Regions from separate parts of the Bradyrhizobium sp. UFLA05-125 genome, predicted to be linked through region 2. Evidence: riboswitches for the same ligand, from Rfam matches in the RefSeq annotation. Region 2 holds a riboswitch; each other region holds the start of a gene.
The links. Region 2 has a riboswitch for S-adenosylmethionine ahead of metX (homoserine O-acetyltransferase MetX). Riboswitches for the same ligand answer to the same signal wherever they lie in the genome.
Positions count from the first base shown of each region.

Region 1 (6,947 bases), on a different contig from region 2:
TGCTCCATGTATATCGCGGAGGTCTAGGTGACTTAGGGAGGAGCAGCTGGTGTCTGAGAAACTTCAAATCGCCGTCGTCGGCGGCGGGATCGGCGGCTTGACGGCGGCGATCGCGCTGCGAGCGCGCGGATTGATGGTAACGGTCTTTGAACAGGCTGGCGAGCTGCGCGAGATTGGGGCTGGGGTTTCAATCTTTCCGAACGCCACGCTTCTGCTCCAGCGAATTGGCCTTGGGGCTGAGATCGAGAAAATAGGTTGCCCGATAACCGGCCAAGTGATCCGGACATCGGCTGGGAAGCTAATCAGTACGTCGGCGCCCCCCTCAACAGGTGTCCCGAGCTACAATGTTCATCGCGCGGACTTTCTGAAACTGCTCGCCGACGCCCTGCCGGAAGGCACGCTCCAACTAGGTCATCGCCTGTCCGGGGCCACCGAAACAAATGGTCGCGTGCGCTTGACCTTTTCGAACGGAGCGATCGTAAATCCGGATGTCGTGATTGGAGCCGATGGTATCCACTCTGCTTTGCAACGCGAGATCGGATTGCAAACCCATCCGTCGAGCGAAGGCATCATGGCCTACAGAGGCCTGATTCCGACCGAAAGGCTTTCGTGGGCGAAGGACATCGATGGTCGAATGTCGAGGTGGATGGGGAGCGGCCGCAGTTTTCTCTGCTATCCGGTGGCGAGAGGCCGTTTGATGAACATGGTCGCTTTTGTTCCCACCAATCTGGATTCCGAGGAATCGTGGACGGCCCCGGGCGACCTGAATGCGCTGCGCGCCGAATATGCTGGGTGGGACGATCCCGTACAGGAAACAATCTACGCTCTCGACACGACATTTCGTTGGGGCATTTACGATCGGGCGCCCCTGCCATATTGGTCCGTCGGTCGGATGACGCTGTTGGGTGACGCCGCCCACGCGATGGTGCCGCATCTTGGCCAAGGCGCCGCGCAAGCTATCGAAGACGGCTTCACGCTTGCCGTCTTTCTGGAAGGCGCCAAGCAACACGACGTCTCACAGCGGTTGAAGGCCTACGAAAGAGCGAGGCGTGAACGGACCAGCCAAATACAGGCTTTGGCTCGTGATACCGGCAGGTTTTTTCGTGCCGAGTATGAGGATGCGGCGGAACGAAACCGCTTCATGGTCAGGTGGATGTCGGAGAACGGACAGATCCGCAGGCACGATGCGGAGCAAGCCGCGAAAGACGCACTTGTGCTGGCAAAGGACGCCGGATCGATCTAGCAGCAACTTCCGAAATTGGCCCAAAGTGGCAGTCCCGAAATGTCTGCTCTCGCGCCGCTGTGGGGCAAAACAGACGTGGGCCTCGAACGGTCTCACTGCCTACACCCCAGCAAGTCGCACGCAGCGCTCGGTAGGGCTTTGTCCGCCGGATGCTCGAGCCAGCCCTCAGTTACCGGTGCCGGTACCTTGGTCGCTTTAATCCCGACTAATCCCGCGGGTCCTCCCCCTCCCACGACGTTAGGCGGAGCGTGTGCTTACTGTTGCGCCGTGCGTGATGGGTAGTCGGGCCGATATCGGCGCGCCCATCCGCATGGCTACCGGATCGCCCGCTAGCGCAATCTGTCTTTTAAGCACCGCCGCTTCGACGTCCAGCGGGTCTGTTCAAGTACTCCAATGCGAGGTGCCGTAGCCGCTACTGCAATAAAATCCGCAGTTGCAGTTGCAGGTAGACGGTGCCTCCTAATCAATGTCCGCTATGCCCCGATAACGCATCGCCGCGAAATGACGTGATGGGCCAACAAGAGATGTCGCGGCGGACTATTCGATCACCTCATCGGCGCGGGCCAGCAGCGTCGGAGGCACGCTGAGGCCGAGCGCCTTCGCGGTCTTCAAGTTGATAGCCAGTTCGAATTTTGTCGGTTGCTCGACCGGGATGTCACCCGGCTTCGCCCCGTGCAGAATCTTGTCGACAAGTTCGGCGGCGCGTCGGTGCAGTTCCACGAAGTTTGGTCCATAGGACATTAGACCGCCCGCTTCGACTAGCCCTTCGTGACTGTGTATCGTTGGCAGTCGCGCGCCCAGCGCTAGGCTGTTGATGCGAGTCCGGTTAGTGTTTATCAGCGGATCAAGGACGACATAAAGTGCGTCCGTGCGGCCCTTGATCCCGTCAAAGCCGGGCACAATATCCTCTGCACGCCGGATTTGGAGCTTGGTGGCCTCAAGGCCTAGCGTGCGGGTCGTTGCCTCGACCTCGTCCATATCCAGAAGAGCGCCGGCATTCCCGATGTTGGCCAAGATCGCAAGCCGTCGGAGGCCGGGGACAACCTCTCGCAAGAGTTCGAGTCGCTTAGCGGCAACATCGGTCTGCTGAATCGACAGGCCCGTGACATTGCCGCCAGGTCGCGCCAGACTAGCAACCAGACCCGTGCCTAGCGGGTCCCCTGCCGCCGCGAACACGATCGGGATGTCGGACGTCGCCCGCTTGGCGGCGGCGATGGCGGTCGTGCCCTCGGTGACAATGATCTCGACGTCGAGCCGGACAAACTCAGCCGCAATCTCGGTGTAGCGCTCGCTGCGGCCTTCTGCCCAGCGGTACGCGATCGCGACGTTTCGACCCTCGATCCAACCCAGTACGCGCAGCCGCTCAACAAAGGCGGCCCACCATTGACCCTGGACCTCAGGCGTTCCCGAGCCCAGAATTCCGATGGTCGGCAGCTTCGTCGGCTGCTGCTCGTGCGTGGCGAGCGGCCAAGCTGCAGCAACGCCGCAGAGAAGCGTGATGAAATCGCGCCGTCTCATCAAGCAGTCCCCAAGCCTTTGGGCCACGCCTTGCGGAAGGCTAGATCATAACAGGATACGAACGAGCGGCGAGGGAGAAATGGCCCACAATCGGCCTCAGACGATCATCAGGTCGATTACCGGGTTGGGTCATTCGCAACTGGTTCAGCCAGCGGCAAGTCAGGGTATCGTCCGCTATGCGGCCCGAAGCGGAAGTTCACGGCGTTCTGTGTCAGCGCCTCCTTAGGCCTCCAGCAGGACTGTTCAATCAGTCTGCAACTTGTTGCCATCGAGATAAGGCCTCGCGATTGGGGCGCTATGGCCTACACGCTTCACTGGCGTGAAAACATGTGTCAGTAACCGGTACCGCTACCCTGCTCGCTTCAATCCCGGCTGACCGCCCCGGGGCCTCCCCCCTTCAGCGATAGCGTCCACCGCGAGGGCAGCAAGAGCCATTAGGCGCAGCGTGTGACGGTCTGGACATCCATCGATACGTCTGCGCTGATGTCCCGCAACGCGCGCTCCAGCGGCTCAGTGGGTCTTCGAGCGCTTCCAGTATATCTGCTCAGGGAAGCGCGAGCGCCGGAGATACCTCACCATCGCACTCACACGGCAGAAATGAATCGCTGCGATTCCGAAAACGCGGATCGTACAGATTCTAAACGGTGGTTTAGCCAAATATAGCGGCTTGGCCTCCCGCCACTCGTCGGAGAAATTACCAAAAGTGCTAGATGCTGGTGACGACGAAGGCCACAGATTGGCGAAGCAAGCCATCGCGCGGCATGATGAAAGGCACGACCCGCAGGCCTCTTCTCTTTTCGGATTCGATCTGGCCCATCCTGGAGCGTCTCACGCGGGTGGAATTTGACATGGCTTGCAAACGGGCTATCTATAAGTCTGCATCCTGAGAGGGCCTGACGGCCCCGCCAACCAGCCTTAGACCGGCAACGGTGGCACGACGATGTGGCCCGCAAGGGCAACAGTAGGTCGCCAGTCCTCCAGATGCGTGTGCCATTTCGGAGGATTTTTTATGCTGCAATCACGACGTGGATTTCTGATCGGTGCCGGTGCGCTGCTGACGACGGCGTTTGTGAAGGACGCGCGCTCCTTCATTCACCGGAATAATCAGCCCCTGCTCTCGTCGCCGTCACAGGTGGTCGAGACCATGTATTGGCATGAAATTCCAGACGAGGGCTACCAGCTTACGCTCGGCCCGTGGAGCGTTGCACCACCCCCGCCGACGTGGAGAAAATTCTTTGTCAGCGAGAGCATCCCGCACCGGACCGACAGTGAGATCGAGAAAATCTGTTCCTCGCACTTGATTGAGCCGGTTGACTTCGACAGGCCCATGAGTGTGCGCTACTGGGAGGACTGGTTCGACATCGAAGGTGGTCCGCTCGCTAGGGCTTATCACCTGCTCCAAAAAATCGACCTCGGCCCTAACCGCGGCTCCGAGCGTGGACCGCTTCTAGATTTCAACATCGGATCCCACCCAGGCGACAGCACGCATTATGTCAACGCGAAGGATATGTTGTCGCTGTCGCTCCTACAGGCGCGGCTCATCGACCTCGGCATGCCGATTAAGATTGTGGAGGGTACCTAGAGGTGCACATTGGTCAAACGAGCCCTGGCCCTCCGGAAACCTCACCGGCGGCCGTTCTGTTTCACTGAGAAGCAGTCCGCCGCCTTAGCGCGTCGACGCCGAAAGGGCGCGGCTGCTCCCATTATTACGCGCTGCACCGTGCCAGTGCCGATGCCCAGCGCCTTGCCGACGGAAGCCGTTGTGTCCGCTCTTGGGGGCAAAACGGAAAACATCTGCTCGGGTTGAGGTTTACCGGTTTTGACCCAACCCAGACATCAGCGCGCACTTCATTTTGCAGCGGCGAAAGCTCGTTTTCCGCCCTATCAAATCGCTCGTCTGAGGCGCATGATCCTGCCTGCTGAGCGAGGGGCTAACATGCGGCGGCGGGAGGTCATAGGTCTCATCGGCGGAGCGGCTGCGTGGCCCGCGATAACGAGGGCGCAGCAAGTCAGCAAGCTCCCTACTATAGGGTTCTTGGGTGCGGACGCTTTAGCCTTTGGTCCATGGACATCTGCCTTTGTGGCGCGCCTGCGTGAACTTGGTTGGATCGAGGGTAGTAACATCCTAATCGAGTATCGCTGGTCGCAGGGCCGTACCGAGCGCTATGCCGAGATTGCAGCGGAGTTTGCCCGTCTCAAGGTCGATGTAGTTGTCACGGTCGGCAGCGCTGTTCCCGTGGTTAGGGAGGCAACAGCGGTCATTCCCATTGTTTTCGCAGTGGGGATCGACCCGGTCGGTAGCGGCCTGGTTGCAAGCCTGGCGCACCCCGGTGGCAATGTCACTGGACTATCGATCCAGGCCAACGAACTGGTCGGCAAACGAATCGAACTCGCGCGTGAGCTTGTTCCTCACTTGCGCCGGCTGGCAATCATGTTCAACATTGGCAACGTCCAGCCGGTCCTCGAAATGGGCGAAACCCAGGCCGCTGCGCGCATGCTTGGCCTTGAGGTCATTCCACTTGTGATCCAGAGAGCGGAGGATATCCCTTCGGCACTTCAGGGGTTAAAGACCAGAGCGAACGCAGTTTATGTTGCGGTCGATCAGCTTATGGTTGCCAACCGAACCGCTATCGTGACATCTGCACTTGCCGCGGAACTGCCGACAGTTTTTAGCACCAGCGATTTTGTAAAGGCCGGCGCGCTGCTGTCCTATGGACCAAGTTATACGGAACGGTTTCGACGCGCGGCAGACTATGTGGATAAAATCCTGCGCGGCGCAAAGCCAGGCGATATTCCGGTCGAGCAGCCGACAAAATTTGAGCTAGTGATCAATCTGAAAACGGCCAAGCAGCTCGGCCTCGCGGTGCCGCCGAAGCTGCTCGCGCTTGCCGATGAATTGGTCGAATAGAGATGTAAAATATTGCGGTGCATGAGTCTGTTGTTGGCCCGTCGCGTCATTTCGGCGCGCGCAACAATCAATCACTTTTGGGGCCAAGCGGACATCGGACGAAGGCGCATTGGTCGCCTTGGCCAAAGCCAGTTCGCATTTGGTAGTCTGATGCACCAAAAACGGTCGTTGAAGGATTTTGTGGGTCGTGGCCGACGAGAAAAGCACGTTGCCAAGCTGGAAGGCCGTCAAGGCGGCACTCCAATCGTTCGACCGCGCTGGCCTCCTGGGGTTGGTCCAGGACCTCTATGCTGCGGACAAGGTCAACAAGGCATTCCTGCATACCCGTTTAGGCCTGGGCTCCGATCAGCTTGGTCCTTACAAGGCGATTATCTCGCGCTGGATTTGCCCTGACTTGATGAGAAGCCACGCTGTATCGATATCAAAGGCCAAGAAGGCAATCGCGGATTACAAGAAGGCGATTGGAGAGCCGGCTGGGCTGGCCGAATTGTCGATCTTCTATTGCGAGGAGGCTTTGAGCTTCCTTGAGTCCTGCGCCTTTGAAGATGAGCGTTACTTTGTTGCGCTGATCCGCATGTATGACCAGGCCGTGAAACGTGTCCTGGATCTGCCGTTAACCGAGCGGTACGCCTGCGCCAAACGCCTCGGAACCTTTAGGTCACGCGCAAGGCTGGTCGGCTCGGGAATAGGTGATGAATTAGACAGCATTTGGCACGAAGCCGGCTTCGACGAACATCAAGGCCTATGATGTATCCTTCCGTACAGGATGCCGCATGAGCAAAATGCGGCGGCATCGACCTCGCGGTCCTTCGCCCTCGATTGCCGAGCCGCGCCGGCCGTTACTTCTTGGGGCTCATTCCTTTGTGCGGGCTGCGCGTCTCTGTCCGGGTGTACGGCGCATTGCTCTTTTGGGTTCTCTGGCCACCGCTAAGGCTATCCCAAAGGATGTCGATCTTCTCGTGACGGTTGAGCGGGCGATGGATTTGACACCGCTGGCAAATGCCGGCCGGCGCCTTAAGGGATTAGCTCAGACCATTAACCTCGGGGCCGACATCTTCCTCGCTGATATCGCCGGGCATTACCTTGGTCGCATCTGCCGTTATCGCGAATGCCATCCACGTGTCGCATGTCGTGCACAGCATTGCGGGCTTAGAACGCATCTTAACGACGATCTTCACGTGGTGACGCTGTCTGAGGACCTGCTTGCCTCGCCGCCTATTGAGCTCTGGCCCAGAGTGATCCGGCGCCTCGCCGTACCCGAGGATCTTGAGGAGATAT
Region 1 covers NZ_JBANBJ010000071.1:713-7,659, forward strand. The annotation lists gene SO156_RS36785 (FAD-dependent monooxygenase) at 50-1,243, shown strand; gene SO156_RS36790 (ABC transporter substrate-binding protein) at 1,781-2,761, opposite strand; SAM-I-IV-variant riboswitch at 3,635-3,734, shown strand; gene SO156_RS36795 (hypothetical protein) at 3,771-4,343, shown strand; gene SO156_RS36800 (ABC transporter substrate-binding protein) at 4,842-5,669, shown strand; gene SO156_RS36805 (hypothetical protein) at 5,857-6,417, shown strand; gene SO156_RS36810 (hypothetical protein) at 6,443-6,947, shown strand, end outside.
Region 1: it holds a riboswitch for S-adenosylmethionine, as region 2 does, so the genes downstream of both, SO156_RS36795 (hypothetical protein) here and metX (homoserine O-acetyltransferase MetX) in region 2, are expected to answer to the same signal.

Region 2 (6,947 bases):
GGGTAATTTCGGACATGTTTGGCACCGCTACCAGACCCCGCCGTCCAGGCGAAGTGAATTCTCGACCTCCTGCAGCAAGCCAATCTCGCTTACATTTGCCATCATCTGGGGTCAAAGGGTCGCCGCATGTCCGATATGACCATTGCCGCCAGGCGGCGCCCCCGCTGGGGCCTTTTCATCGCGCCCGTCCTCCTCTTGATTCTCGCCGTCGCCTGGAGCGGCTTCTGGTTCTACGCCGCCTCCCAGGCCGAAGTGGCTGCCGATGCCTGGCGCGCCCAGGAGGCCAAGTCGGGCCGCATCTATGATTGCGCCAAGCGCTCGATCGCCGGTTTCCCGTTCCGCTTCGAGGTGCAGTGCTCCGGCGCCAGCGTGTCGCTGGTCTCGCAGACCGCGAGCAAGACGCCGTTCACGGCCAGGCTCGACAACATCCTGGTCGTCGCCCAGGTCTATGATCCCAAGCTCGTGATCGCCGAATTCACCGCGCCGGCGACGCTGACCGACGGCGTCACGCAGACGTCCTTCGTGGTGAACTGGAGCAAGGGTCGCAGCAGCGTGGTCGGCTTGCCGGCCGTGCCCGATCGCGCCTCGATCGTGTTCGACGATCCCGTTATCAATCGCGTCGAGGGCTCGGTGCAGGTGCCGGTTGCAAAGGCCAAGCTGGTCGAGCTGCACGGACGCCTCGCCGAGGGATCCTCGCGCGACAATCCCATCATCGAGACCGTGCTCCAGATCGCGCAAGGCAGCATCCAGGGCGTGCATCCGCTGCTGGCCGAGCCGTTCGAAGCGGACGTGCGTTCGAAGATCACGGGGCTGAAGGATCTGACGCCAAAGCCATGGCCGCAACGTTTCCGCGAGCTCCAGGCAGCCGGCGGGCATATCGAGATCGTGCAGTCGCGCATCCAGCAGGGCGACATGATCGCGGTCGCCGCCGGCACGCTCGGTATCTCGCCGAATGGCCGGCTCGACGGCGAATTGAAGATGACGGTGACCGGCCTCGAGCGCGTGATCCCCGCGCTTGGGATCGACAAGATGCTGGAAGAGGGCGTGCCGCAAGCAACGCTGGACCGCGTCGCGCCGGGCGTGAAGTCGCAGGACCTCAACAGCCTCTTCGGCGCGCTCGACCGGGCCATTCCCGGCCTCGGCAAGGTCGTGAAGCAGAATGCCAATGTCGGCGTCGCCGCCGGCATCAATGCGCTCGGTACCGAAAGCACCCTCGAAGGCAAGAAGGCGCGCAGCTTCCCGCTTCGCTTCGCCGATGGCGCGGTGATGCTCGGCGCGCTGAAGATCGCGCAGCTCGCGCCGCTGTATTGAAGGTCGTAGCCCCGGATGGAGCGAAGCATAATCCGGGACAGCGCCAGCCGTGATCGAGAGCCCCGGATTTCGCAGCGCTCCATCCGGACTACGCGCCGTTAAGATCCTTACTGCTTCGTCAGCGGTGGATGCGGGCGGCCGAAGTCCGGCGCCGCCGAATCCTGGCCGATCTCGACGATGCCGCGGCGGATGGCGCGGGTGCGGGTGAAGTGGTCGAACAGGGCTTCGCCATCGCCGCGGCGGATCGCACGCGTGAGTTTTGCGAGGTCCTCGTTGAAGGTGCCGAGCATCTCCAGAACGGCCTCCTTGTTGGCGAGGAACACGTCGCGCCACATCGTCGGATCGGACGCCGCGATACGCGTGAAATCGCGAAAACCGCCGGCTGAGAACTTGATCACCTCGGATTCCGTCACCTGTTGCAGTTCATCGGCGGTGCCGACGATGGTGTAGGCGATCAGATGCGGCAGATGGCTGGTGATCGCGAGCACGAGATCATGATGATCCGGTGTCATGATCTCGACCTTGGCGCCGAGCGCGGCCCAGAACGCGCGCAAGCGGTCGACGGCGGCCGCGTCGACGCCCTCCGGTGGCGTGAGGATGCACCAACGATTGATGAACAGCTCGGCGAAGCCGGAATCCGGGCCCGAATGCTCGGTGCCCGCAACGGGATGCGCGGGGACGAAATGAATGCCCTGCGGCAGATGCGGCGCCATGTCCCTGACGATCGCGCCCTTGACAGAGCCGACGTCGGAGATGATCGCGCCCGGCTTCAGATGTGCCGCGATCTCCTGCGCCACTGGTCCACAGGCGCCGACGGGAATGCAGAGGATGACGAGGTCGGCATCCCTGACGGCCTCGATATTGGTGGCGACCACGTGGTCGACGATGCCAAGCTCGGCGACGCGCGCACGCGTCTTCTCCGAGCGCGCAGTGGTGACGATCTCGGAAGCCAGGCCCTGGAGCTTCGCGGCGCGCGCGATCGAGCCGCCGATCAGGCCGAAGCCGATCAGTGCAACGCGCTGGAAGTGCGGAGCGACGCTCATTTGCCCCCCATGAAGTCGCGTAAGGCCCCGACCACGAGGCGGTTGGCTTCTTCGGTACCGATGGTCATGCGCAGTGAATGGGGCAGGCCGTAATTCTTCAGTGCGCGCAGCACCAGTCCCCGTTTGGTCAGGAAGGCGTCGGCCTCATCGGAGGTCTTGCCCTTCTCGGCCGGAAAATGAATCAGCACGAAGTTGGCAACGCTCGGCGTCACCTTCAGCCCGAGCTTGCCGATCTCCTCGGTCAGCCAGTTGCGCCAGGTCTCGGTGAACTGCTTCGACATCTGCTGATGCGCGGTGTCCTCGATCGCGGCGACCGCGGCATACATCGCCGGCGTCGAGACGTTGAACGGACCGCGGATGCGGTTGACGGCGTCGATGATATGCGCAGGACCGAACATCCAGCCGATGCGCAGCGCGGCGAGGCCGTGGATCTTGGAGAAGGTGTGGGTCACGACCGTGTTCTCGGTGGTCGCGACCAGCTCGATCCCCATTTCGTAGTCGTTGCGAGACACGTAGTCGCAATAGGCGGCGTCGAGCACGAGCAGCACGTGCGACGGCAGGCCGGCGCGCAGGCGCTTGACCTCGTCGAAGGGCAGATAGGTGCCGGTCGGGTTGTTGGGGTTGGCGAGCCAGACGAGCTTGGTGCGCGGCGTCACCGCCTTCAGAATGGCATCGACGTCGGCGGTGAAGCTCGCCTCCGCCGCCACGACGTTCTTCGCGCCGTTCGCCATGGTGGCGATCGGGTAGACCAGGAAGCCGTGGGTGGTGGAGATCGCTTCATCGCCCTGGCTGAGATAAGTGTGCGCGAGCAGATTGAGGATCTCGTCCGAGCCGGCGCCGCAGATGATGCGGTCGGGATCGAGCCCATAGGCGCGGCCGATCGCTTCGCGCAGCACGCGCGAGGTGCCTTCCGGATAGTCTTCCAGATGCGTCGCCACACGTGTGAAGGCCTCGATCGCCTTCGGCGAGGGCCCGAACGGCGTCTCGTTCGCCGACAGCTTGAACACCTTGCGGCCCGGCTCCGGCACCGGGCTCTTGCCGGGCGTGTAGGGCGCAATATCGAGAATGCCGGGATTCGGCACGGGGCGGGACATCGTCTACTCCGGAAAGGATGCGGGGCGGCTCAAGCCTTCACATCGGATTTGGCCGACCCGTTCGGAGGCACCGTATAGCGCGTTGCGTGGCCGCCGACGAGAGCCGACGAGCGGACCGAGGCGCCGGCCCGGATCAGGGCCATTTTGATCTTCTCGAAGCCGATGCCGGTCTCCGACACCAGCAGCGCAGCGCCGTCGAAGGCGGTATCGGGCACCGCGACGATGTCAGCGAGCGGCGCCAGCGCCCTCGCGGTGTCGGCGTTCCAGCCGGACACGCGCACGCTCCAGGTCTGGACCTCCGTGACCATGGCGTCGTCGGCGACCCGGGAGATCACGAAGACGGGCAGCGCAGCCGGATGGTCGGCGCGCTCGAGGAACGGCAGCCGCGCGATGATTTTCGGCGCGCCCTCGGCCTCGAGCTCGCTCCACCATGGCGTGCGGCTCGAGATCGCCGAGACCAGAGCCAAATCACCCTTCGATTTCGCCAGCGCCTCGACGGCGGCCTGCGCGCTGAAATGCGGCACATAGGGTGTGGTGAAGCCGAAATGGAATCGCGCCGAATCCCGCATCGCGGACTCGCCGACCGAGACGTCGGCATGCACCGAGAACGGCGCCTGTACATAAGTGAAGGTCGAGATGATGACGCGCCAGATGCTCTCGATGGTGTCGAGCGGCAGGATGCCGCGATGGCGCTCGACGAGGCGGCGCATCATGCTGGCCTCGCGCGCCGGCCGGAAAGCCGAGCCGACCTCCTGCGTTTGCTTCGCCTGGATCAGGCGGTCGATGATGTCGCCGCGCTGCATCAAGAGGCGATGCACTTCCTCGTCGATCGCATCGATCTCCTTGCGCAATTCCTGGAGCGATGGTGGCGCGGGCGGACGTTGGGACATATCTGCCAGGGGCTGTTGAGAGGTTTTCAAAAGCGGATCGGAAGAGGCGGACCTGCTGCATCAAAGGGACTGATTAGGCAGGATGGGCGCCGAAAGCAAAGAGAAATCACGGTTCTTTCGCCTGACTTCGCAAGGCCCCCTTTGGTTAATCGGTGCCTCGGCTTGACGAAAAGCGCTCCAGCAACTAGTTTTTGCCTGTTCCGTGGTCATTTGAGCCGGCCGGCTTGCAGCCACGTTAAAAAACTCGCTAAACAGGCCGGGGACGCATCCGATCCCGGCCGAACCTATCGTTCAGGCCGGGTTTTTCATGGCCTGATGTCAACGGTGGCTTGAGGGCCGCCGCCAACGAGGTCGATGGTCAGATGGTTGGCGTCACGTCAGTACCGAGCCCCGCGATCGCCGAAGAGCGCTCCCATGAGGCGGATCATCCGAGTTCGCAGGTTGCGTATTTCGGCGCCGAGCAACCGTTGCCCCTCGATTGCGGCATCGACCTCAGCCCGTTCCAGATCGCCTATCAGACTTATGGCGAGCTCAATGCCGAGCGTTCCAACGCCGTGCTGATCTGCCATGCGCTGACCGGCGACCAGCATGTCGCGAATGTCCACCCCGTCACCGGCAAGCCCGGATGGTGGGAGACCCTGGTCGGGCCCGGCCGGCCGCTCGACCCCGGCCAGTACTTCATCATCTGCGCCAACGTCATCGGCGGCTGCATGGGCTCGACCGGACCTGCCTCGCTCAATCCAGCGACGGGCAAGGTGTGGGGCCTGGATTTTCCCATCATCACCATCCCCGACATGGTGCGCGCGCAGGCGATGCTGATCGATCGCCTCGGCATCGACACGCTGTTTGCGGTGGTCGGAGGCTCGATGGGCGGCATGCAGGTGCTGCAATGGACCGCGGCCTATCCTGAGCGCGTGTTCTCGGCGCTCGCAATCGCCTGCTCGACGCGGCACTCCGCGCAGAACATCGCCTTCCACGAGCTCGGCCGCCAGGCCGTCATGGCCGATCCCGACTGGCGCAACGGGCGCTATACCGATCACGGCATCCATCCGCATCGCGGGCTCGCGGTGGCACGGATGGCTGCGCACATCACGTACCTTTCGGACGCAGCGCTGCATCGTAAATTCGGCCGGCGCATGCAGGACCGTGAGCTACCGACATTCTCGTTCGATGCGGATTTCCAGGTCGAGAGCTATCTGCGCTACCAGGGCTCGTCTTTCGTCGAGCGGTTCGATGCCAACAGCTATCTCTACCTGACGCGCGCGATGGACTATTTCGACATCGCCGGCGACCATGATGGCGTGCTGGCGAAGGCGTTTGCCGGCGTCAAGACGCGCTTCTGCGTGGTGTCGTTCACCAGCGACTGGCTGTTCCCGACCTCGGAATCGCGCGCGCTGGTGCACGCGCTCAACGCGTCGAGCGCGCGGGTGTCGTTCGCCGAGATCGAAACCGATCGCGGCCATGACGCCTTCCTGCTCGACGTCCCCGAATTCTTCGATATCTCCCGCGCCTTCCTGCAATCCGCGGGCAAGGCGCGCGGCATCAACGGCAAGGGCGGCTGAAATGTCTGTACAGGAAGTGCTGCCGCTCGGTGGCCTTGCGACCGAACAATCCGGCCAGTTTCGCGCCGATCATTTGCTGGTTGCGGAGATGGTCAAGCGCGGCTCGAAGGTGCTCGACGTGGGCTGTGGCGACGGCGATCTGCTGCAACTCCTGGAAAACCGCGGCATCGACGGCCGCGGCATCGAGCTGTCGCGCGAGGGTGTCAACCGCTGCGTCGCCAAGGGGCTCGCGGTGGTGCAGGGCGACGCCGACACCGACCTCATCAACTATCCCGACGACGCCTTCGACTATGTGATCCTGTCGCAGACGCTTCAGGCGACGCGGCAGCCGAGGGTGGTGCTGGAAAATCTTCTGCGCATCGGCCACCGCGCCATCGTGTCGTTCCCGAACTTCGGCTACTGGAAGATGCGCTTGCAGCTCCTGATCGGCGGCCACATGCCGCGCACGCAGAACCTGCCGGCGACCTGGTACGACACCGCCAACATCCATTTCTGCACCATCAAGGACTTCGTCCAGCTCTGCGACGAGATCGGCGTGAAGATGGAGCGCGCCGAAGCGCTCGATCTCTACGGCCGTCCGCTGCGGCTGCGATTGCCCTGGTGGGTGTGGAATCTGTTCGGCGAGCAGGGCGTATTTCTGCTGAGCCGCGGCGGCGGGAAGTGACACCTCTGGTGTCATTCCGGGTTCGCTCTTCGAGCGCCCCGGAACGACAGCAAACTAATTAGCAGCCACTGACCTCGGATCGCGTACTGGCCAACGCCCGGCTTCCACCAGCGCGACGAACCGCTCCACCGTTTCGTTGAACAGCGCGGGCTCTTCGAGATTGAGCACGTGGCCGGACTTCGGGAACATTGCAAGTCCCGCCGCCGGCAGATGCTTCTTCAGGAACAGGCTCGGCCCGATGCAGGGATCGTCCTCGTCGCCGCAGATAATCAGCGCGGGCGTAGCGACGGCTCTGATCGCATCTGTCATCGTGTAGATCGAGGGGCGGCCGCCCTGGAAGCCGCGCATGGTGTTGGCCGAGCCCCTGGAATCGTGCCGCGCGA
Region 2 covers NZ_JBANBJ010000024.1:18,532-25,478, reverse strand. The annotation lists gene SO156_RS21515 (gamma-glutamylcyclotransferase) at 1-16, opposite strand, end outside; gene SO156_RS21510 (DUF2125 domain-containing protein) at 127-1,311, shown strand; gene SO156_RS21505 (prephenate/arogenate dehydrogenase family protein) at 1,419-2,354, opposite strand; gene hisC (histidinol-phosphate transaminase) at 2,351-3,448, opposite strand; gene SO156_RS21495 (chorismate mutase) at 3,478-4,338, opposite strand; SAM riboswitch at 4,531-4,610, shown strand; gene metX (homoserine O-acetyltransferase MetX) at 4,701-5,900, shown strand; gene metW (methionine biosynthesis protein MetW) at 5,902-6,564, shown strand; gene SO156_RS21480 (alpha/beta fold hydrolase) at 6,619-6,947, opposite strand, start outside.

Region 3 (6,947 bases), on a different contig from region 2:
GACCAAACAACTGCACCATCACGGGCGCGGCCGTACGGACATATTCCATCGCGTAATTACGATAGGCTTTTTCCAGCCGCGGCTTTGGCCAGCTCGCGACCGGCAGTGCCGGCGCGCTGTTCGCATCGAAGAGTGGTGCTTCGAGATGGCGCGCGAATACCAGGCGCTGGGCGAGTTCGAGGGGATCATCATATTCGTAGTAGTAACCTTCGAGCCCATCCTGGCCATCGACGCTTTGCTTGGTGCAGACGAAGCCGAGCCTGAGGTCGCCGAGCACGACGCCATTGTTGGCGTGCCAGCCACGCAGCATCGCGCGTGACACTTCGCCGGGAATGCCGCAGATCGCGGGGCCCTTCCAGATCCAGCGCGGTGGCGGATAGCGGATCCAGGCCTTGCGATCGCTCTCATACATGTATTCGACATGCACGCCGCCGATCCAGTTGGAGAGATAGTGATATTGCGCGGCCGCGACCGCCGGCGGCAGATGGCGCAGCCCGAGCTTGTCGAGCCCTGGCAGGAAACGCTCCTGCTGCTGGCGGCGAAACACACGGAAGACGAACTCGGCAGCATCCGCCGTGCCGCGCCGCGTCACCACGGTGAGGATGAGGCCGGTGAAATAAGCGTGGTAGAGATCGGCGATGGCACGCCAGCGTTTCCACTGGGCTTCCTGCGCGGAGTCCAAAGCGGTGGCCATGCTCGCTCCCGATCATTGTTTTGATCGAGTGTGTCACCGCCCCCGGTGACAGGCAACCGGACGCTCATGCAGGGCGCCTCAGCTCCTTCGTCCAATTCCGCATCACGAAGTTTGCGGCGGCGATGCGGCCTTGGCCGCGCGCTCGCGCTCGACCCTCTCGGTCGCGTCGCGCGCCATAGCCACGGCGCCAAGCACGGCACCAGCAACATCGCGGACCAGCGCAAAGGTCATCTCGATATAGAGCTTGCGCCCGCTCTTGTGCAGCGCGCGGGTCAGCGTGGGCCGGCCGGCAAGCTTCATCGTGCCGCTCGACGTCGCACTCTCAAAGCCCTTCCAATGCGCGGCGCGCAAATGCTCGGGTACGATCAGGTCGAGGTTCTGGCCGAGCGCTTCTTGTGCCGAGAAGCCGAACAGAGCGCTCGATGCGCGATTCCATCGAACGATCGTGCCCGCCCGATCCGAATAGATCAGCGCATCCGCGGCATCATCAAGGATTCTTGCGTCGAGTTCGGATTGATCTGTCATTTCGCCCTCCTTCACCGAGGAGCAGTCCGGATGGAGCGAAGCGTAATCCCGGACCCTGCTTGGCGAAAGCCCCGGATTTCGCTGCGTTCCATCCGGGCTACGAAATACGGCTACACCCGAAAGTGCTTGGAGAGCTTCAGGCCCTGCGCCTGGTAGTTCGAGCCGATGCGCTGGCCGTACATGGCGTCGGGGCGCGCCAACATTTTTTCGTAGACGAGACGGCCGACGATCTGGCCGTGCTCGAGGATGAAGGGCACCTCGCGCGAGCGCACCTCGAGCACCGCGCGCGCCCCCTGCCCGCCCGCACCGGCGTAGCCGAAGCCGGGATCGAAGAACCCGGCATAGTGCACGCGGAATTCGCCGACCAGCGGATCGAACGGCACCATCTCCGCGGCATAGTCCGGCGGAACCTGCACCGCTTCCTTGGAGGCGAGGATGTAGAACTCGCCAGGATCGAGGATGAGGCTGCCGTCGGGACGCGCCGAGATCGGCTCCCAGAAATCCTCGACCGCGTAGCCGGCACGGCGATCGACATCGACGACGCCGGTGTGGCGCTTGGCGCGATAACCGACGAAGCCGCCGCCCTTTTCGCCGGAGAGATCGACGGAGACGGCGACACCACCGGTGAGATCGGCCTCGTCAATGTCGACGAGGCGCTCGGTCGCATGAAGCGCCTCGAGCTGATCGATGTTGAGGATGGCATCGCCGGTGCGGAAGCGCACCTGCGAGAGCCGCGAGCCCTCGCTCACCAGTACCGGAAACGTTTTTGGGCTGATCTCGGCATAGAGCGGGCCGTGATAGCCCGCACCGATCATGTCGAAACGGCGGGTGCCGTCGGCGATCACGCGGGTGAAGACGTCGAGCCGCCCGGTCGAGCTTTTCGGATTGGCGGCCGCGACGATCTCCGGCGGCAGCGCGAGGCTCTCGAGCAGCGGCACGATGTAGACGCAATTGGTCTCCAGCACCGCGCCGTCGGTGAGGCTGAACTCATGCAGCTTCAGCTCGTCGATGCGTTCGGCGACAGTGGCGCCGGGCCCGGGCAGGAAGCTCGCGCGGACACGGTAAGCGATATCACCGAGGCGCAGATCGAGGCTCGCCGGCTGGATCTGGCTTTCGACGAAGTCGTAAGCAGGCAGGATGAGCCCGTCATCTGCCATCGCCGCGATCATGCGGTCGGGCAGGATACCATTGGCGTCGGCGGCGACCGTGAACGTCAACCGGTGGTCCTCATCTCGGGTCAAAACGCATCCAAAAATGCGTAAAACGAACCTTTTACCGCTATCCGATGCATGCCTTGACGAAAAGGCCATGGCGGAATATGAGCATGACTTATCCCGTGGTGATTTGAGCCGGCCGGCTTGCAGCCACGTTAAATAAATCGCTAAACAGGCCGGGGACCTCTGTGATCCCGGCCAGTGGAGATATCCAGGCCGGTTTTTTTGTGACCATTTTCGCATCAATGGTCATGTCGGAGGTACCTATGTCGAAGTCGCCCGCTACTTACCGTCCCGAAACCCGGCTGGTTCATTCCGGCACCCTGCGCTCGCAATATGGCGAGACGTCCGAGGCGCTGTTCCTCACACAGGGTTACGTCTACGCAAGCGCCGAGGAATGCGAGGCGCGGTTCAAGGGCGAGGATCCCGGCTTCATCTATTCGCGCTATTCCAACCCGACGATCGCGATGTTCGAGCAGCGCATGATCGAGCTCGAAGGCGCCGAAGCCGCCCGCTCGGCAGCAACCGGCATGGCCGCGGTGACGACCGCGATCCTCGCGCCCTTGAAGGCCGGCGATCACTTGGTGGCATCAAAGGCGCTGTTCGGCTCGTGTCTCTACGTGGTGCAGGATCTGTTGCCGCGCTACGGCATCGAGACCACGCTGGTCGATGGCCTCGATCTCGACCAGTGGCAGCGCGCGGTCAAGCCGAACACCAAGACGTTCTTCCTGGAGAGCCCGACCAATCCGACGCTCGACGTGCTCGACATTCCCGCCATTGCCGAGATCGCCCACAAGGGCGGCGCGCGACTCGTCGTCGACAATGTGTTCGCGACGCCGATCTGGCAGAGCCCGCTGGCACTCGGTGCCGACGTCGTCGTCTACTCCGCGACCAAGCACATCGACGGCCAGGGCCGGTGCCTCGGCGGCGTCATCCTGTCTTCGGAAGCGTTCATCGCCGAGCACGTCCATAACTTCATGCGCCAGACCGGGCCGTCGATCTCGCCATTCAACGCCTGGGTCCTGCTCAAGGGACTGGAGACGCTCGGCGTGCGCGTGCGTGCGCAGACCGACACCGCGGCCCGCGTTGCCGAAGTGCTCGCGAGCCATCCGAAGATTTCGCGGCTGGTCTATCCCGGCCGCGCCGATCATCCACAAGCGGCCCTCGTGAAGAAGCAGATGCGCGGCGGCTCGACGCTGGTCGGCTTCGAGGTCAAGGGCGGCAAGCAGGCCGCCTTCCGCGTGCTCAATGCCTTGAAGCTCGCCAAGATTTCCAACAATCTCGGCGATGCCAAGAGCCTGGTGACGCATCCGGCGACCACGACGCACCAGCGCCTGAAGCCGGAAGACCGCGCCGCGCTCGGCATCAGCGAAGGTTTTATCCGCTTCTCCGCAGGGCTCGAGCATGCCGACGATCTGATCGAGGATCTCACCGCGGCGCTGGAGAAGGCGTAACCACGTTCTCGAAATCGTAGGGTGGGTTAGCCGAAGGCGTAACCCACCTCTTTAGTTCTCCACTCGTCGAAAGAAGTGGTGGGTTACGCTTCGCTAACCCACCCTACGGCAATGGAGCTACATCGGCCGGTAGGTCCGCACGTCCGCAGGCACGTTGACACCGAGCTTGATCTGGCCGACGGAACGGATGATGTCGTCGCCGAGGAGCTGCGCGAAGCACGCGTAGCCCCAATCATTCATGTGCAGGCCGTCGGAGATCACGAAACTCTCGACCGGAATGGCCTGCTTCTCGTGCCAGTCGCGCATCACCTCGAAGCGCGGGAAGATACCAACGTGGCGGAGTTCCGCGACGCGGCCGAGCAGCTTCACCATCTTGCCGGCGCTCTCGGGGCGCTCGGTGACGCGCGGCGAATACTGCGGATCGACCAGCACGATGTCGGCATCGCCCGCCGCCTGGATGCGCGTGATGCCGTCCTCGACGAGCTTGGCGGTGTCGCCCGGATCGAGGTTGCGCAGCACCGCATTGGTGCCGACCTGCCAGATCACGAGGTCCGGATGCACGTCGATCACCTCTTTCTGGAGGCGCTTCATCATCTCGGGCGCGTCCTCGCCGCCGACGCCGGCGTTGATGACGGTGATGTCGGCGGTCGGATATTGCCGGCGGAGCTGCGCGGCAAGCCGGTTCGGATAGTTGAAATCAGGCGAGCTCGCACCGAAGCCTGCCGTCGACGACGAACCGAACGCGACGATGACGACCGGCTTGCCCGCGACCAGCTTGCCCGCGACATGCGGCAGCGAGCCCATCGATTTCGCGCTGCCCCTCGGCGGCAGGCATGGCACACGGCCAAAGATGTCGCCGGCAGATTTGGCGACCTGCTTGACCTTGTCGATGGCCCGCGCGGTGAACCCGCGCTGTCCGGGAGATTCTTGCTGGCTGGTCGCGGTGGTCGTGGCCTGCGGCGCGGGGGCCGGACCAGCGGCCTGCGGGTCCGTCGGTGCGGCAGCCACGGCCTGCGCGTGGGCGGGTGACAACGCAATAGGCATCAGCAGCGCGGCCGCTATGGGCGCAGCCAGCCATGCCGTCAGGCCAAAAGGGCGGAAAGAACTCATTTACGCTAAACCTCAGTTTTGCTGCTGGGCCGGACCGAGATGGGCTGCATCGACGACGAACTGCGCCAGCGCCCGGCCAAGGCAATCATGGACCTGTTTCGCCAACTCCGGCCCGCGCGACGGATTGAACAGGTCAAACTGACCCTGATCATTCCATTGACGCATGATCGCGAAACGGTCGAACAGCGGGATGTCATGCTCCTGCGCCACCACGCGCATATTATCGAGATAGGGCGGCACCGAGATCATGGTTTCGGTCCGCGGGCTGTACTGCAAGTTCATCAATATAACGTCGGCCCCAGCGTTTTGCAGCGCAGTAACGCCATCCGTGACGGCACCGCGGAACTCATCGGGATCGATGGATCGAATAGCATCCACGGTCCCGGTCTGCCAGATGACCAAAGTAGGCCTTTTCGCCTCCATGAGCTTAACGAAGCCGGATGCGGCCTCTTCTGCCGTCTTCTTGCTCTGTAGTTCTACGGAGACATGCACCGGTTCCGACGGCAGCTTCTCCTTCAGGACCGCCTGAAGCCGGGCCGGGTAAGAACTTTCTTCCGACGACGGGATGGTGGTCGACCGGCTGCCGATGACCAGGATTTCGAGGGGTTTTTCGCTGCTTACGGCCTCGGCGACCTTCGGCAGCTTGCTTTCGGTGGCGAGCAGGTAGGACGGCACCTCGCACGCCGCAGGTCCTGCGGGCGCTTGAGGCGCAGCATTATCCTCGGCGCGCGCGGAAGGCGCGGCAAGTGCACCGCATAGCAGGATCAGGCTCAGGAGAACCTTCGCCTTCATCAGCCCCCTCCCGCCAGATCGGCGTTGCCGGCGGCGTTTTTGGTTTTGGAACCGCTCTTGTCGGCCACCAGCTTGTACCACGAAATCACCCAGGCCATGGCCCACATGATCAGGATTCCGCAGAGACTAATCAGCGCATGCATGCCCGGACTGCCGGACACCTCGGCCAGGATGAAATGGCCGGCAAAGGCCAGGAACACGCCGAGACAGAAAATCTCCAGCGAGTGCTGGCCGCAGAGGATCAGCGGCCTCAGGAGGGGCGATTTCAGGCCCGGCCAGTCCCGCGGCAGGAAGCGCACGGTGAGCGCGGCCAGCGCCAGGAAATGCGTGAAGCGCAGTACGTCCAGATCGGTCTTGTCGATCGGATACATCCACTGCTCGATCCGCTTCGGCATGAAGTGGGAGAGCTGCGGCAGGTACCAGGTCAGCGTCACGTAGAACGCAGCCGCCAGATAGGCGATCGAAATCCACATCGTCACGGGTGATGCCAGGATCCGCGACATGCGCCGCGCACCTCCGAGCGCACACCAGGCCCCGAACACGAACAGCAATTGCCAGGCGAGCGGGTTGAAGGCCCAGAAGCCATTCGGATAGGCCGAAAGATAGAGATCGAACTCCCAGGTCACCACGTAGAGCACGACCGAGAGGCCGAGCGTGAGATCCGGCTTCCATTTCATCAGCCAGAGGATCAGCGGCAGCGCCAGCATCAGCACGATATAGAGCGGCAGCACGTCCATGTTGACGGGCCGGAAGCGCAGCAGCAGCGCCTGCACGATGGTGACGTCGGGCTGCTTGAGGAAATCCATGATGCCCATCTCTTCCGTGTAGAGCGGGTTCTCGAAGCTGGTCGCGACGTAGGAGATTTCCGCGAGGAAGATCGTGAACAGGAAGACGTGGGCGACATAGATCTGCCAGACCCGGCGCAGGATCCGCGCAGTGGCGATGACGAATCCGTTTTCCAGCATCGCGCGGCCGTAGACGAAGGCCGCGGTGTAGCCGGAGATGAAGATGAAGATCTCGGTGGCGTCGCTGAAGCCGTAGTTGCGGATGGTGAACCAGGTCAGCAGGTTTGGCGGCAAGTGGTCGATGAAGATCAGCCACAACGCAAGCCCGCGAAAGAGATCGAGCCGAAGCTCACGCTCGCCGATGACGGGCAGC
Region 3 covers NZ_JBANBJ010000006.1:52,820-59,766, reverse strand. The annotation lists gene SO156_RS09145 (hypothetical protein) at 1-694, opposite strand, end outside; gene SO156_RS09140 (PAS domain S-box protein) at 797-1,219, opposite strand; gene SO156_RS09135 (2'-deoxycytidine 5'-triphosphate deaminase) at 1,330-2,436, opposite strand; SAM riboswitch at 2,546-2,625, shown strand; gene SO156_RS09130 (O-succinylhomoserine sulfhydrylase) at 2,700-3,887, shown strand; gene SO156_RS09125 (SGNH/GDSL hydrolase family protein) at 4,005-4,997, opposite strand; gene SO156_RS09120 (SGNH/GDSL hydrolase family protein) at 5,010-5,789, opposite strand; gene SO156_RS09115 (OpgC domain-containing protein) at 5,789-6,947, opposite strand, start outside.
Region 3: it holds a riboswitch for S-adenosylmethionine, as region 2 does, so the genes downstream of both, SO156_RS09130 (O-succinylhomoserine sulfhydrylase) here and metX (homoserine O-acetyltransferase MetX) in region 2, are expected to answer to the same signal.